Regions from separate parts of the Microbacterium jiangjiandongii genome, predicted to be linked through region 1. Evidence: predicted binding sites of a transcription regulator. Region 1 holds the regulator's gene; each other region holds the start of a gene.

The links. Region 1 encodes LexA, which represses DNA repair genes until DNA is damaged. Its sites were predicted from a motif close to TCGAACANNTGTTCGA; they were not measured.
Region 2: the regulator LexA is predicted to act here: its motif matches at 1,418-1,433, upstream of imuA' (DnaE2-dependent mutagenesis accessory factor ImuA').
Region 3: the regulator LexA is predicted to act here: its motif matches at 1,536-1,551, upstream of ruvA (Holliday junction branch migration protein RuvA).

What each region holds. Positions count from the first base shown of each region.
Region 1 covers NZ_CP126740.1:1,014,080-1,017,350, forward strand. The annotation lists gene metE (5-methyltetrahydropteroyltriglutamate--homocysteine S-methyltransferase) at 1-1,209, shown strand, start outside; gene lexA (transcriptional repressor LexA) at 1,313-2,011, opposite strand; gene QNO14_RS04510 (LysM peptidoglycan-binding domain-containing protein) at 2,263-2,622, shown strand; gene QNO14_RS04515 (histidinol-phosphate transaminase) at 2,642-3,271, shown strand, end outside.
Region 2 covers NZ_CP126740.1:2,237,569-2,240,839, forward strand. The annotation lists gene QNO14_RS10275 (DNA polymerase Y family protein) at 1-706, opposite strand, end outside; gene imuA' (DnaE2-dependent mutagenesis accessory factor ImuA') at 703-1,407, opposite strand; gene QNO14_RS10285 (HNH endonuclease) at 1,788-2,285, opposite strand; gene QNO14_RS10290 (M23 family metallopeptidase) at 2,648-3,271, opposite strand, start outside.
Region 3 covers NZ_CP126740.1:1,391,841-1,395,111, reverse strand. The annotation lists gene QNO14_RS06350 (HNH endonuclease signature motif containing protein) at 95-1,468, shown strand; gene ruvA (Holliday junction branch migration protein RuvA) at 1,573-2,205, shown strand; gene ruvB (Holliday junction branch migration DNA helicase RuvB) at 2,198-3,256, shown strand.

The DNA.
Region 1 (3,271 bases):
CTCGCGCGCGGCCTTTCGCAGGGCAGGGCGGCGATCGACGACGACCTCCGGGCCGCTTCGCAGGCGCTGACGGACCGGCGGTCGGCACCGGGGGTGCGCGATGGCGCGGTCCGCTCGCGCGCAGGGGGGCTCACCCCGGGCGACTACCGGCGTGTGCCGGCTCGCGAGCGCGAGCAGGCGCAGACAGCGGCACTGGGCCTTCCGGTGCTCCCCACGACGACCATCGGGTCGTTCCCGCAGACCCCCGAGATCCGCCGCGCCCGCGCCGCGCACGCCGCCGGGCGTCTGGACGGCGAGCAATACCGGGAGTTCCTCCGCGACGAGATCCGGCAGGTGATCGCGCTGCAGGAGCAGCTCGAGCTCGACGTGCTGGTGCATGGTGAGGCGGAGCGCAACGACATGGTGCAGTACTTCGCCGAGAACCTCGACGGATTCGCGGTGACGCGCAACGGGTGGGTGCAGTCGTACGGCTCACGGGCGACGCGGCCGTCGATCCTCTGGGGTGACGTCGCGCGGCCGGCCCCCATCACCGTCGCCTGGTCGGCGTATGCGCAGAAGCTCACCGCGAAGCACGTCAAGGGCATGCTGACGGGACCGGTGACGATTCTCGCGTGGTCGTTCGTACGCGACGACCAGCCGCTCGCCGAGACCGCCGACCAGGTCGCCCTGGCGCTGCGCGACGAGATCGCCGACCTCGAGGCCGCGGGCCTGCGCATCGTGCAGGTCGACGAGCCGGCGCTGCGGGAGCTGCTGCCGCTCAAGACGGCCGACCAGGCGGCCTACCTCGACTGGTCCGTTGCGGCGTTCCGGCTCGCCACCGCCGGGGCCGCGCCGGCCACCCAGGTGCACACCCACCTCTGCTACTCGGAGTTCGCGGTCGTCATCGAGGCGATCGCAGCGCTCGACGCCGATGTCACCTCCATCGAGGCCGCCCGCAGCCGCGGCGAGGTCATCGCCGACATCCGCAACTCGGGCTTCGCGCGCGGCGTCGGGCCGGGCGTCTACGACATCCACTCTCCCCGTGTGCCGTCGACGGACGAGATCGCGGCGCTGCTGCGGCGCGCGGTCGACGAGCTTCCCGTCGGACAGGTGTGGGTCAACCCGGACTGCGGGCTCAAGACCCGCGGCTACGACGAGACGGTGCGCTCGCTGGGGAATCTGGTGGCGGCCGCACACGCCGTGCGCGAGGAGGTCGCCGCGCGCGTCTGACCGGAGCCGCCGGGGCGGTCGTCGGCTCTGACCGCCACCGGCGCAGGAACGCAGGAGGGGATGCCGCAGTCGTCGCGGCATCCCCTCCTCGTGGCTCTGCGCGTCAGATCGCCCGCAGCACCGCCACGACCTTGCCGAGCACGACGGCCTCGTCGCCCAGGATCGGCTCGAACGCGCTGTTGCGCGGGAGCAGCCACGTGTGCCCGTCACGCTGACGGAAGGTCTTCACGGTGGCCTCGCCGTCGAGCATCGCCGCGACGATGTCGCCGTTGTCCGCGGTCGCCTGGGAGCGCACGACCACCCAGTCGCCGTCGCAGATGGCGGCGTCGATCATCGACTCGCCGCTCACCTTGAGCATGAACAGGTCGCCCTTGCCGACGAGCTGACGCGGTAGGGGGAAGATCTCCTCGACCTGCTGGTCGGCGGTGATGGGGACTCCCGCGGCGATGCGGCCGACCAGCGGCACGAGGGCGGCGTCGCCCACCGACGGAGCGGCGTCGGCCGGGTTCTCGGCGGCGGAGCCGGGCAGGTCGATCAGCACCTCCATCGCGCGCGTCTTGCCGGCGTCGCGGCGCAGGTAGCCGCTGAGCTCGAGCTGGTTGAGCTGGTGGGTGACGCTCGAGAGCGACTTCAATCCGACCGCGTCGCCGATCTCGCGCATGCTCGGCGGATAGCCGTGGCGCGCGATCGACCGCTGGATCACCTCGAGGATCGCGAGCTGCTTCTCGCTGAGGCTCTTGCGTCGGCGCGTCTGCGGCTTGTCTTGAGCCCGCTCGCGGCCGACCGGTGTCACGTCGGTCATCGCCCTCTCCCGTCTCGCCGCGCGGGGCAGCGTCTTCGAATGTCGGAGGTCCGTGGTGGGGTGCTCCTATCGAAACCGTATCCGGTGACGGATGCCGACAGGTCGAGGTGCGCGCGTGTCGCGTGCGATCGATCTGCGAGCGAGTTTCGTGCTTGACAGTCTATAACTTCGAAGATAACTTCGGAAGAGAACTTCGTATCCGGCTCTCCCGGCCGAGAGTCGGATACGAAGATCGCCACAGAGGAGGACCCATGACCACCATCCAGCTCGCCGGACCCACGCCGTCCGCCACGCGGCTGCGGATCACCTCCCGCGGTCGACGCGTGCTGGTCGGCATCGCCGCACTGCCCGCCGTCGCCGTCGTCGCCGTCGCTGTCCTCAGCGGAGGGGGAGCCCTGGCGACGGTCGCCGACTCCGCGCCCGCCGGAAGCTTCGAGACCGTGACGGTCGCGCCGGGGGAGTCGCTCTGGGGTATCGCCGAAGAGGTGGCCCCGCAGGCGGATCCGCGTGACGTCATCGACGCCATCGTCCGTCTCAACGCGCTCGAGACCTCGGCCGTCGCCGCCGGCCAGCGCCTGTCGATCCCGCTGGAGTACGCCCCGGGCCGCTGATCGCGCCATGCGCTCTAGCATGGGAGGGGTGATCGTGAGTCTCGACGACCTGCCCCTCCGCGCCGATCTGCGCGGCCAGACCCCGTACGGCGCACCCCAGGCTGCCCTGCCTGTCGCCCTCAACGTCAATGAGAACACCCATCCCGTTCCCGACGAGGTGGCCGGTGACATCCTCGACTCGGTGGCCCGCGCGCTGCGCGACATCAACCGCTATCCCGACCGCGAGTTCACGGCGCTGCGGGAGGGTTTCGCCGAGTACCTCGGACACGGCCTCGGGCCCGAGCAGATCTGGGCGGCCAACGGATCGAACGAGGTCCTGCAGCACGTGCTGCAGGCTTTCGCAGGGCCGGGACGCACCGCATTCTCCTTCGCGCCGACGTACTCGATGTATCCGCTGCTCACCCGCGGGACGGGGGCTGCATGGGTCGCCGGCCACCGAGCGCACGACTTCACCCTGAGCCCGTCCGACGCGGCATCCCAGGTCGCCGACGCGTCGCCGGACGTCATCTTCCTCTGCGCGCCGAACAACCCGACGGGCACGCCGCTGCCGCTCGACGTCGTCGAGGCGGTCTACGACGCCAGTCACGGCATCGTCGTCGTCGATGAGGCGTACGCGGAGTTCGCGCCCCACGACCAGCAGTCGGCGATC
Region 2 (3,271 bases), 1.2 Mb from region 1:
GCTGCACGGGACGCGAGTCGCGCCCCGCGGCGAGGGAGTGCAGGCGGATGCCGCGCTCCCCCAACCGCTCGCCGACGCGCTCGGCGGGCAGGGCCGCGAACTGCCCGAGGCTCTGCACACCGAGCCGCCCCAGCAGGTCGACGACGTCGGGCTCGTCGAGCACGGTGATCGGCAGCGGCGCGAGGAAGGCGGCGGACTCCCCCGCCGGCACGATGCGCACCGGCGCCTCGGCGAGGGTGCGGCGGGCGGCCTGCTCCGCGGTGAAGGGGCCGTCGGCGATGGCGATGCGGGCATCGGTGTCGCCCATCGCGTCGCGCAGGGTGTGGGCGGCGCGCTCCTCGCCGCCGTAGTAGCGGGCCGGCCCCCGAGCGCGCAGCGCACACAGGCCCGCCCGCATGAGCTGCACCCCGGGGGCGAGCTCCTCGATCCGGGCGATGAGCGGGGCGAACACCCGCTGGTCGCGGGTGGGGTCGGCGTCGGCGACCGTCAGCTGCGGGCACCGCGCCTGCGCGTCGCGGCGGCGCTGGCCCCGGCGCACCCCCTCGGCGCGGGCGGCGGCGGAACAGGCGACCACCGCCCCCTTGTCGAGCACGGCGACGGGCGCGGCGGCATCCACCCCCGCCTCACGGGCGAGGGCGACGACGGGCCAGTCCGGCAGCCACAGCACGAGGGTGCGGGGCACGGGGGCATCGGGTGCGGTACTCATCCCGCCGCCCGGATCGGAAGCGGCATCGGTGCCGAGCGCGGCACCGGAGTGGATGCCGCGGCCACCTGCCCCGACGATGCCGGCAGCTGCACGCGCGCGCGGCGCGGCACGGGCGATCGGCGGCTGCTTACGGTGACGGTGAGCTCGCGCGCGGCGAGGTAGCCGTGGCCGTCGCCGACCCCCGACCACACCGGGTCGCTGACGTCGATCATCGCCTCGGTCTGCGGCCACGTGCCCTGCACCAGCAGCACCGCGCCGCGCTCGCGCAGGCGGGCGGCGAGCCGCGAGATGTCGGCATCCCTCGCCCGCGAGGGCGGGCGCACCGCCACCACGGGCAGCACCTCGGCGACGGCGGCCGTGACCGCCAGCCACCGGGTGCCGGGCTCGGGGATCAGTACCAGCTTGTCGAGAGCGACCCCCACCCGCTCGGCCGCCTCGGCGCCGAACTCGGGCATGCCCACGACCCCGCACCAGGATCCCGCCTGCGACGGCGGGGCCAGCAGGGCGGAGAGCAGGGTGAGCGACGAGCCGAGTGCGTACGCCGACCCCGGCCGCAGCCCTCGCCCCGGGAGCAGGCCCGCGAGCGCCGGGTCGGCCGGCAACACGGGGGCATCCATCCGCCGCCCCTGCACGCGCTCGAGCTGCGCGCGCAGACGCTGCACGTCTTCTGCAGCAGCTGGATTGCGCACGATCGACCTCACCAACACAGACTAGAACGGATGTTCTAGATCATCAACGTCGTGGTCGAAGATACGCTCGGGTTCCGACATCGCCTCCGGGCGTGTGAGTGGCGGGATCCCGGCCCCTGTGGCCCGCCTCGTCCCCTGCCTCCCGAGGCCAACTCCTCAAGAATCGATGCCGGGCCCGCCGATCACCGGCATCCGCCCGCGCTTCGCCGGCCGCCTCTTCACCGCGAGAAACCACCTTTCGGATGAGAAACACCGCATTGCGTGGTGTCTCACCCCGAAAGTGGTTTCTCGGCGGGGTGGATGCCGCGGCGGGGTGGATGCCGCGGCGGCGCGGATGCGGCGGCGGGACGGATGCCGCAACGAGCGCGGCCGCCGCAACGCACCGGAGTCCGCTACGCGGCAAGCGCCAGGTACGGCTCCCACCGCGGGTCGGCACGCTCGGTGCCGCGCACGGTCCACTGCCCGCCGCGCGGGGCGTGCGGCACGAGGCGCAGCTCCCACCCCATCTCCTGCGGGGTGCGGTCGCCCTTGGCGTTGTTGCAGCGCACACATGCCGCGACGAGGTTCTCCCACGAGTCCTCGCCCCCTCGGGACCGCGGCATCACGTGGTCGATCGTCGTCGCGGTCTTGCCGCAGTATCCGCAGTGGTGCGCATCGCGGCGCAGCACCCCGCGGCGGGTCACCGGCACGCGACGCGCCCCCGGCACCCGCACATAGCGGGTCAGCAGGATGACGGCGGGGCGGTCGTACGCCCCGCTCGCGGCCCAGACCGGGTCACCCTCGACACATTCGACGATGGTGGCCTTGTCGTTCATCACGAGCACCAGGGCCCGCTTGAAGGAGACCACGGCGAGCGGCTCGTAGCCGGCGTTCAGCACCAGTGTGCGCACAATCGATGTCCTCTCGAATGGCCGGGACGGATTCTCGGATATTCGACTCACGTGACGATCGATCGGCGGCGGGCACGAAAAAGGGCATGAAAAAAGGCGCCGTCTTCACAGACAGCGCCTGGCGCGCGGCGGCAGAGCCGCAGCATCCGTTCTCATGATGCCGAAGGGCGAACAGCCCGAGCACATCCGTGGTTCGGATGCGTCGCGTGCCGCCCATCGGCTTCCCTCCGCCTTCTCTCAGCGTCGGGATCAGGGTAACCCACCCACACCGCACCGGCTCCGGAGCGCGGATGAACGGCGGGTGCGCGTGTCGCACGCGCACAGCGATCCAGCGTCGGCACGAACCTCGCGACGACGCGGCGTCAGCCTGCGTTGGACTGGAGCCAGGCCAGCGGGTCGATGTACGAGCCGTTGACCTGCACCTCGAAGTGCAGGTGCGGGGCCGTCGCGTACCCGGTCTGACCGACCTGGCCGATCAGCTGCCCGGCCTGCACGGTCTGGCCGGCCGAGACGACGCGGGTGCCGTAGGACATGTGGGCGTAGGTGGTGCTGACCTTCTGGCCGCCGACGACCGAGTCGATCATCACGACGGCGCCGTAGCTGCCGCCGCCGTCGGTCGAGGTGCGCACGACACCGGATGCCGCAGCGAAGATCGGCGTTCCCGTACCGGTCATCATGTCGAAGCCCTTGTGTCCGGCGTATCCACCGAACAGGTTGTAGCTCTGGTAGCTGAAGTCGGCGACGGGCCAGCGCACTTCGCCCGACCCCGCGGCCGTCATCGACAGGTCGACGGAGGCGACCGATCCGGTGCGACGGGCGGTGGCTGCGGCAGCGGCGCTCGCGGCGGCGCGGGCTGCAGCGGCCTCTTCGGCCTTCTTCTTCTCGATCTCTTCGGGCGTGGTGGCCGAGTAGCTGTAGCGCTCGAGCGCCTCGGGCGTCGCCTCGGATGCCACGACGAGCGACTGCGCGTTGTCGGCGGCGGCCTG
Region 3 (3,271 bases), 380 kb from region 1:
CACAGGCGAATGCCGGCAGAAGTTATCCACAATCGGGCCCTGGCCTGCGATTTCGTGTCTCTCAATGTCGGTGGCCCTCGTCAGAATAATGGGTATGAGCACCCGCCCGGCAGCCACCACGAGACGCGATACGCGGTCGCGCGGCGCGGTGCTGACCGAGCTGGAACGCACCCGCGCGCGCATCGCGGCGCTGCAGGCCGAAGAGCTCGGGTTGCTGGCCCGGGCGGATGCGATCGCCGCGGAGCACACCGCCCGCGTGCCCTCCAGCGCGGGCCGGGAGAGGGAGATGCCGCTGCGGGAGATGGCCGCCGACGTCGCCACAGTGATGCGCCGATCCGACCGGGTGATCCAGGACCGGATGCATGACGCGACCGTGCTGGTGACCGGGTTCGCCGCGACCGTCGCGGCGTTACGGGCCGGGGCGATCGACACGGCGCACGTGCGGATCATTCAGGATGCCGGCGCCCGCATCACCGACCCCGACGCGCGAGCCCGATTCGAACAGGCCGCCCTGGTCGTCTGCGAACGGGAGACACCGGGGCGGGCGAAACCGATCATCGCGATGATCGCGCAGAAACTGCACCCCGTACCCCTGGCCGAGCGTCACGCCGAGGCCGCCGCCGGCCGGCGGGTGTGGGTGCGAGACCTCGACGACGGCATGGCGGAGCTTGCCGCGGTGCTGCCCGCGGTGCTGGCGTACGCGATCCGCGATCGGCTCACCCAGCACGCCCGCGAGGTGATTGCCGCCCGGCGCGCCGCCGCAGAGAAGCCGACGGGCAGCGGCCACGCGTCGACCCAACCGGGGGACACCGACCCTGCGACTACCGAGCCGACAGACCCTGGGGCGACCGACACGCGCACCCCCGACCAGGTCCGCGCCGACGTCCTCACCGACCTGCTGCTCACCGGCCACGCCAGCACACCCGTCTCCTCGAGCAGCATCCCCGCCGGGCAGGCGATCACCGCGCACGTGCAGATCGTCATCCCCGCCGCCACCCTCACCGGCGAAGGCACCGCACCGGCCGAACTCATCGGATACGGGCCCATCGACCCCGACACCGCCCGCCACCTTGTCGCCACCGCAGACCTCTGGGAGCGGGTGTTCACCTCCCCGACCACCGGCGCCGTCCAGCACGTCGACACCTACCGCCCCAACCGGGCACAACGCAGGCACCTCGACGCCCGCGACGAGCACTGCCGGTTCCCCGGATGCCGAAGACCCGTCTACTACTGCGACCACGACCACACCGTCGACCACGCCCGAGGCGGACCCACCGCGTTGTGCAACCTCGCCAACCTCTGCGTCCGCCACCACACCCTCAAACACGCCAGCGCCTGGACCGTGATCCAGAAAGCCGACGGCATCCTGGAATGGACCAGTCCCACCGGCCGGATCCACCTCGACATCCCACGACGCGTCCTCGAATTCACCGCCCTGGCCGCCGCCGAAGACCCACCCCCGTTCTGAGGGTGCTCCCGCAGGCAGTGGGGGGAGGTGGGAAGACAGGGTCGGCCCCGGCCCAGGCGCGTGTCGATAGAACAAACGTCCGAAGGCGGCCGTAGGCTCGGAGCATGATCTCCTCCGCACGCGGGCGCGTGCTGCACCTCGATTCCGACACCGTCATCGTCGACGTCGGCGGTGTCGGCTTCTCCATCGCGGTCACCCCGCAGCTCTCGCGCGGGTTCCACGTCGGTGACGACATCGTGCTGCACACCCACCTGGTCGTGCGCGAAGACGCGCTGGCACTGTTCGGGTTCGCCACGCGCGACGAGCTCAGCGTGTTCCTCCAGCTGATCAGCGTGTCGGGCGTGGGCCCCAAGTCCGCCCTCGGCGTACTCGCCTCGCTGACCGTCGATCAGATCGCGCAGGCGGTCTCGGCCGAAGACGACGCGCCGTTCCGTCGCGTGTCGGGAATCGGACCCAAAACGGCGAAGCTCATCGTGGTGCAGCTCGCGGGCAAGCTGCAGGCCCTCGGGCTCGGCGCCACGGCAGGCGCGGTCGCCCCGGGAAAGGCCGACGACAAGGTCATCGCCCAGGTGGTGGCCGCTCTCGTCGGCCTCGGCTGGAGCGAGCGGATCGCGGCAGAGGCCGTGGGCCCTGTGGCAGAGGCGGCATCCGAGCGTCAGCGCGGCGACGTCTCGGCATTGCTGCGCCTGACACTTGCCCAGCTGGGACCCTCCCGCAAGGAGCCCGCCGGTGGATGACGACACCCGCAATCCCGCCGAGCCGCAGGACGAGATCGAGCTCGCCGTCGAGGGGGCACTCCGACCCAGCTCCCTGGCCGAGTTCGTTGGCCAGCACAAGGTGCGCGGCCAGCTGCAGCTGCTGCTCGAGGCGGCGCGCATCCAGCAGCGCCCGGCCGACCACATCCTGCTCTCCGGGCCCCCGGGACTGGGGAAGACCACGCTGGCGATGATCGTCGCCCACGAGAGCGACCGGCCGCTGCGCCTGTCGTCGGGGCCCGCCATCCAGCACGCCGGAGATCTGGCGGCACTACTGTCGAGCCTCACGCCCGGTGAAGTGCTCTTCATCGACGAGATCCACCGCATGGCCCGGTCGGCCGAGGAGATGCTGTACCTCGCGATGGAGGACTTCCGCATCGACATCATGGTGGGCAAGGGCGCGGGTGCCACCAGCATCCCGCTCGAGCTGGCGCCCTTCACCCTCGTCGGGGCGACGACGCGCTCGGGCATGCTCCCCAACCCGCTGCGGGACCGATTCGGGTTCACCGCGCACCTCGAGTACTACGAGCCGAGCGAACTGGAGCGCGTCGTCGAGCGTTCGGCCCTCGTGCTCGGCGTCGGGCTTCCGGCGCATGCGCGCGCCGAGATCGCCCGACGCTCCCGCGGCACGCCCCGCATCGCCAACCGCCTGCTGCGGCGCGTGCGCGACTACGTCATCGTGCACGGCCAGGGCGGGCGCGCGAGCGCCTTCGACGGCGGGCCCGCGGCGACGCAGGCAGACGTCAACGCCGCGCTCGAGCTGTACGACGTCGACCCGATCGGGCTGGACCGACTCGACCGCGCGGTGCTCGACGCGCTCGTCCGACGCTTCCGTGGCGGACCTGTGGGCTTGAGCACTCTCGCCGTGACAGTCGGCGAGGAGGCCGAGACGATCGAGTCTGTGGTGGAGCCGTATCTCGTGCGCATCGGGTTCATGGGGCGTACGCCCCGCGGCCGCATCGCGACCCCCGAGGCGTACGCTCACCTGCGCGTTCCGCACGCCGAAGGGGCGCTGCGCATCGATGACCTATAATCGCTGAAGGCTTTC